One region of the Pseudomonas sp. BE134 genome, then DNA from elsewhere that is predicted to be linked to it. Evidence: riboswitches for the same ligand, from Rfam matches in the RefSeq annotation. Region 1 holds a riboswitch; the other holds the start of a gene.
The links. Region 1 has a riboswitch for cobalamin ahead of cobO (cob(I)yrinic acid a,c-diamide adenosyltransferase). Riboswitches for the same ligand answer to the same signal wherever they lie in the genome.
Positions count from the first base shown of each region.

Region 2: another riboswitch for cobalamin. It lies ahead of cobW (cobalamin biosynthesis protein CobW); the one in region 1 lies ahead of cobO (cob(I)yrinic acid a,c-diamide adenosyltransferase).

Region 1 is NZ_JAVDUA010000043.1:13,039-16,445, forward strand. It holds gene J2Y56_RS26610 (sorbosone dehydrogenase family protein) at 1-302, opposite strand, end outside; gene J2Y56_RS26615 (hypothetical protein) at 370-954, opposite strand; cobalamin riboswitch at 1,112-1,347, shown strand; gene cobO (cob(I)yrinic acid a,c-diamide adenosyltransferase) at 1,428-2,039, shown strand; gene J2Y56_RS26625 (cobyrinate a,c-diamide synthase) at 2,036-3,407, shown strand, end outside.
Region 2 is NZ_JAVDUA010000001.1:68,429-71,835, forward strand. It holds gene J2Y56_RS00280 (cobalamin biosynthesis protein) at 1-27, opposite strand, end outside; gene J2Y56_RS00285 (CbtA family protein) at 24-731, opposite strand; gene J2Y56_RS00290 (CbtB domain-containing protein) at 743-946, opposite strand; cobalamin riboswitch at 1,065-1,293, opposite strand; cobalamin riboswitch at 1,471-1,683, shown strand; gene cobW (cobalamin biosynthesis protein CobW) at 1,785-2,858, shown strand; gene cobN (cobaltochelatase subunit CobN) at 2,862-3,407, shown strand, end outside.

The DNA of each region.
Region 1 (3,407 bases):
TTGGGTGGTGCACTGGTTTCGGCCACCAGCACGTCGCCGTTGGGCAGCACATAGAGCCAGCGCGGGTGATCGAGGCCTTCAGCAAAGGCCGCCACTTGTGTCCCAGCGGCAGCGGTGGGTTTCGCACCGTCCGGCCAGCCGATCGCCGGGGCGATGTTCACCGTCGGGATCAGGGTTTTATTCGGTTCGGGCAACTTGGGTGACGGGCCGGTGCCGTCGGAGACTTGCAGGCGGGAGGTTTCACCACAGGCGGCGAGCCCTCCGGCGAGCACAATGGCGATAACGAGCGGGGACTTGCGCATGCGGGTCTTCCCTATGAATGCAGTGTCTTATTCATAGAGAAGAATAGTGGCGCGATGGTTCAACCACTTAGCCGCGAGCTTCCTTGAACAAGACGGCGATGCCTGGGTGATAGTTACCGGCTTCGTTACGCAACTTGCGGTAGGCGTAAGGGAAATACCAGGCTACCGCACAGCAGTGCTCCTTTTGCAGGTCGTCGACCATGTCCTGGAGTTCTTCCGGGGTCGCACTCTGCTGGGCTTTTTGCGGGGCAACAAACAGGCAGCCAAGTTTCAGGTCGCTGGCGTAGCTGATGCGCTTGGCCTCGCCGGTGATGTCTTGCAACGCCTGCGTCAGGTTCAGGCGGTTGACCTTGGGCCAGCGTTGAGTGGCCTGAAGGTAGGCGCGTTCTTCGGCGGTCGCGATAAACAGGTCGGCGCGGGCGTTGCGCTCGTCTTCTTCAATCTGTTTGCGCGTGGGAGTGTTTTGCAGTGTGACCATTTCCGCCATGTACGCCGCGGTAGAGAGCAAGCCAAGGTTGGCCTTTTCGTCATGCCAGTAGGGCGCTTCGTTATCGCCGCGAATCGAATTGTAGCGGTCGACACAGTCAAACCAGCGTTCCAGCACCGGTCGCAGGAATTCCAGCTTCGGATTGCTGATAATCATGCCTTGCATGTTGCTCACCCTTGTAATTGTGTAGTTGTTGGGTTGTGGCTCTTTGATATCACTGCTGGCCGTGCGCTGCAAGATTGGCGTCAGTAAATTGATCGGCGGCAGTATATCGCTAGCCGCGGCTTTGTCTTCATTTGACGCTCCACCCCCAACCCTCTAACCTTCGCGGCTTGTTTCAGGTGCTCTGTGGCAGTGGCCGACAGAGTGAAACAGGGAAGCCGGTGAGTGGCTATCGTCAAATGACGAATCCTCACGATCCCGGCGCTGCCCCCGCAACGGTAAATGAGTGAAGACTGCGCCTTGAGCCACTGTGTCGAGAAATGACATGGGAAGGCGCGCAGTCTGGCCGAACGCCGCTCATGAGCCCGGAGACCGGCCTGATTCATCCAGCGGCATCACGGTGGGCGATGCCAGGCTTCTTGCCGTCTATTCTTGTGCCTGCCCGCCGTTATCCAGCCTCAACGGAGAGCTCCCCCATGACCGATACCCCTGATCGTGACGAACGTCATTTGGCGCGCATGCAGCGCAAAAAAGCCGTGATCGACGAACGCATCGCCAATTCCCCGAATGAATGCGGCTTGCTGCTGGTGCTGACCGGAAACGGCAAAGGCAAAAGCAGTTCGGCGTTCGGCATGCTCGCCCGGTCCATGGGCCACGGCATGCAGTGCGGTGTGGTGCAATTCATCAAGGGCCGCAACAGCACCGGCGAAGAACTGTTTTTCCGTCGCTTCCCGGAGCAAGTGCGTTTCCATGTCATGGGCGAGGGTTTTACTTGGGAAACCCAGGACCGCCAGCGTGACATCGCCGCCGCCGAAGCCGCCTGGGCAGTGTCCCGTGAATTACTCATTGACCCGTCCATCGGTCTGGTGGTGCTGGATGAGTTGAACATCGCCCTCAAGCATGGCTACCTCGATCTCGATCAGGTGCTCAGTGATTTGCAGGCGCGTCCGCCCATGCAGCACGTTGTAGTGACCGGTCGCGGCGCCAAGCCGGAAATGATCGAATTGGCCGACACCGTCACTGAAATGGGCGTGATCAAGCACGCGTTCCAGGCCGGGATCAAAGCGCAAAAAGGCGTCGAGCTGTGAATCAACCACGTCATTGCCCGGCGGTACTGATTGCCGCGCCGGCTTCCGGTCAGGGCAAGACCACCGTCACCGCCGCGCTGGCCCGTTTGCATCGCAATCAGGGGCGCAAGGTGCGTGTGTTCAAATGCGGGCCGGACTTTCTCGACCCGATGATTCTCGAGCGTGCCAGCGGTGCGCCGGTGTATCAGTTGGATATGTGGATGGTCGGCGAGCAGGAAAGTCGCCGACTGTTGTGGGAAGCGGCCGCTGATGCGGACCTGATCCTCATCGAAGGTGTCATGGGGCTGTTCGACGGCACGCCGTCCAGCGCCGACCTGGCGCGGCACTTTGGCGTGCCGGTGCTTGCGGTGATTGACGGCACCGCCATGGCCCAGACCTTTGGTGCATTGGCGTTGGGCTTGGCGAAGTATCAGCCGGACTTGCCGTTTGCCGGCGTGTTGGCCAACCGTGTGGGCACCTTGCGGCACGCGCAATTGCTCGAAGGCAGTTTGACCGAAGGTTTGCGCTGGTACGGTGCTTTGTCGCGGGAAACCGGGATCGAATTGCCGAGTCGGCATTTAGGACTGGTCCAGGCCAGTGAGTTGAATGATCTCGATCTGCGTCTTGATGCGGCAGCCGATGCGTTGGCCGGCAGTTGTGAAGTGGCATTGCCGCCGGCGGTAGAATTTGCAGCCCCGGATGTGATCGCTGCCGAACCGTTGCTCGGTGGTGTGCGAATTGCTGTGGCCCGTGATGAAGCGTTTGCGTTCACCTACGGCGCGAGCCTGGATTTGCTGCGAGCCATGGGCGCCGAGCTGTCGTTTTTTTCACCGATCCGTGACAGCGAATTACCGGCAGCCGACAGCCTTTATCTACCAGGCGGTTATCCGGAATTGCACCATGTGGCGCTGTCACAAAACACCTCGATGCTGAATGCGATTCGCGGACATCATGCGGCGGGCAAACCGCTGTTGGCTGAATGTGGCGGCATGTTGTATTTGCTCGATTCGTTGACTGATGTCGAGGGCACTCGCGCCGAACTGGCGGGTTTGCTCAAAGGCGATGCGGTGATGCAAAAGCGTCTGGCGGCGTTGGCCCTGCAAGCGGTCGAACTGCCGGAAGGTGCGTTGCGCGGGCACACGTATCACCATTCGCTGACCAGTACCGAACTTGAACCGATTGCGCGGGGCCTGAGCCCGAATGGCGGGCGGGGGGCGGAGGCGGTTTATCGTGAGGGGCGGATGACGGCTTCCTATGTGCACTTTTATTTTCCGTCCAATCCCGCCGCTGTAGCCGCGTTGTTTGTGCCTGACCTTGAGGCCGCCATCGCGAGCAGGCTCGCTCCCACAATGGATCATCTAACCTCTGTGGGAGCGAGCTTGCTCGCGA
Region 2 (3,407 bases), on a different contig from region 1:
CGTCGGCACTGTGCCAGCCTCTGTCATGCGTGGTATTGACCATCGCTTTTGCGGCGGAATAACCAGGCACTGATCAGGCCCAGGGCCAGCCAGAACGCCACGTTGGTCAACTGCGAAGCGATCTTGAACTGAGTTTCCAGCGCTTGCGGTGCGAGCATTGAATGCACGTCCGGTTGTGGTGCGCCGATCACGTGCGGAACGGCCAGAATCGCCACGCCAAGAACCTTCATCAACCAGTGACGGCTGAACACGATCAACGCGATACCGACAGCTGTGGAGGCGGCTGTGCCGATCCACCACATTTGCCGTTGAGCCAGATCAGCTGCAGCAGTACCTGGCAGTTCCGGCGGCAGGCCAAGGGTCGGCGCCAACACGAAGGTCGCATAACCCGCCAGACCCCAGAGCAGGCCCTGAGACGTTTTGGTCGGTGCGCGCAGGGTGTACAGGCCGGCAAGCATCAGGGCAAAACCAACGGCTACCACCAGGTTGCCGCCGGTCGTCGACAGCACGCGCTGCCAGCCGTCTTCCGGCTCCCAGGCTTCGGCACTGTGGGTGTGACCTGCCATGGCGCCGTCGGCGTGTTCATGAGGTTGAACCACCGCCGGCCCGGTTTTTTCGTAGGTTTCCGCCTGGACGATCAACGGTGCGACCCAGAAACTTTGCAGCAGAGTCAGCAACAGGGCGGCCAACAGCCCGGTGAAACCAGCGGTTTGCGCTATACGCTTGAACATGTCGGCAGCTCTCAATGGCACGGAAAAGCGGCGCTGTGACGGGTATCGTGCGCGGCGTTGTGGACCGCTTCGATGTGCGAGAAACCGGCGAAATACACAAGGCTCGCGCCCAGTATCGACGCACAAACGGCGGCGGTCAGGCGTTGGCTCAGGGTTGAAGTGGTGCTGGCGGTGCTCTTGTCCGTGTTGCTGCCGGTGCTGCTGATGATCGACATGGCGCTTCCCTCTGGTCTGTCAGCGGGTGAATAGAGCGCATGGAAAACCCCTGCGAGTCGGGCACGCAGACGTCAAACAGCGCCCGCCCACCGCGGGTTTGTTGTTCAGTGACCGTAACGATCACTTTGTGTTGCGGGCCGGTCTCCGGGCTCACGAGGGGCGCAGGCTTTCGCCTTGACCTGCAAGCATCACCTTCCCATGCCGAACTGCTGGCACAGTGGATTTGATGCTTCGCTCGCTTACCGTTGCGGGGGCAGCACCGGACTGACATGGCTTTGAGTAAAGCACACGATTCACCGGTTTCCCGTTTCACCCTGTGAAGGGCACCCGTAACAAAGTGCGTAGGAGAGCATGGGCGGGGGATTCGCGTCAATTGCTATGGGTTCTCAACTCGGGACCGAGGCGCATCATTCGCGAGCAGGCTCGCTCCCACAGGTGACCGCGTTCCAATGTGGGAGCGAGCCTGCTCGCGAAGGACGCGCCGCCGATGTCATGTGAACATTGACCCGCCCCAGCGCGATGCGTAGCCTTGCGCATTCGAGGTTCTTCGGCGCATGCCGAAGCTAAGAAGGGAACGCGGTCAATGCCGCGGCTGCCCCCGCAACTGTGAACGGTTCAGTTTCTGCCATGCCACTGCATGCGCCAGCCATGGCGCGAGCGGGAAGGCGCAGCAACCGCCAGTCAAGCGACTGGCCAGCCGTCAGCCAGGAGACCTGCCTCGACACAGATTCTCACTTTCAACCGGGCGGGGTGATCCGGTGGCGAACTCTTCAGGCATGCGCGTGCGCGTTGCCGGTTGTCGTCCCGTATGCCCGCCACCTTGCCAAAGGGCATCCGATGAAAACACTGGCCAAACTCCCCGTCACCATCGTTACCGGCTTTCTCGGTTCGGGCAAAACCACCTTGCTGCGGCACATGCTCGACAACGCTCAGGGCCGTCGCATCGCGGTGATCGTCAACGAGTTCGGCGAGTTGGGCATTGACGGCGAAATCCTCAAGCAGTGCTCCATCGGCTGCACCGAAGAAGAAGCCAATGGCCGCGTTTATGAATTGGCCAACGGCTGCCTGTGCTGCACCGTTCAGGAAGAATTCTTCCCGGTGATGCGCGAACTGGTGGCCCGTCGCGGTGACCTCGACCATATCCTCATCGAAACCTCCGGCCTGGCCCTGCCCAAGCCGCTGGTCCAGGCCTTCCAGTGGCCGGAAATCCGCAGTGCCTGCACCGTTGACGCCGTCATCACCGTGGTCGACAGCCCGGCCGTGGCCGCCGGCACCTTCGCGGCGTTCCCGGATCAGGTCGACGCCCAGCGCAAACTCGACCCCAACCTGGACCACGAATCTCCGCTGCACGAGTTGTTCGCCGACCAACTGGCCAGTGCCGACCTGGTGATCCTCAACAAGGCTGACCTGATCAACCCTGAAGACCTGGCCCGCGTTCGCCTCGAAGTCGCCGAAGAGTTGCCGCCAGCGGTAAAAGTCATCGAAGCCAGCAGCGGTCGCCTGCCACTGGACGTGTTGATCGGTCTGGGTGCCGGTTCCGAAGAACACATCGACAGCCGTCACAGCCACCACGATCACCACCATGAAGGTGAAGACGGCCATCACGATGAGCATGACCACGACGCGTTCGATTCCATTTCCATCGAACTGCTGCAAGCCGACGAAAGCCTGCTGATGGATGCGCTTACGCAACTGGTGGTCCAGCACGGCATCCTGCGGGTCAAAGGTTTCGCGGCGATCCCGAACAAACCGATGCGCTTGCTGATTCAGGGTGTGGGCACGCGTTTCGACAAGCACTTTGACCGTCAGTGGGGCGCCGATGAAGCGCGTACCACGCGCCTGGTATTGATTGGCCAGGAACTGGACGCCGCGCAACTCGAAGCGCAATTGCGCGCCGCGCTCAGCGTTTAAGCCATGCACCTGCTCAGGACCCAGCCCGGCGGTTTCGTGTCGGATGACAACATCGCCGACCTCGGACAAACCCCCGCCGAGCTGGTGATCCTGTGCAGCGGCGATTCCAGCCTCGCGCTGCTCGCTGAAGCCGCGCAGCAACTGCCCGACGACTACCCGAGCGTGCGCCTGGCCAACCCGATGCAGGTGCAGAATCACGCGTCGGTCGATCTGTACGTCGACGAAGTGTTGCGTCACGCCAAGGTGATTCTGATCTCACTGCACGGCGGCATCGCCTATTGGCGGTATGGCGTCGAGCGGCTGGTGCAATTGTCCGAACGGGGCGTGCAGCTGATTCTGGTGCCGGGCGATGATCGCCCGGACCCGGAACTCAGCGACCTCAGCACGGTGGTAGCGCAAGACCGTGACCGGCTCTGGCAGTTTTTGCGGCAGGGCGGCATGGGCAATGCCCTGGACTTTTTCCGCTGCCTGGCTAATCGTTGGTTGGGTTGCGATTACACTTGGGCCGAGCCGCAAGTTCTGTCGCGTACGGCGATTTACCACCCGCAC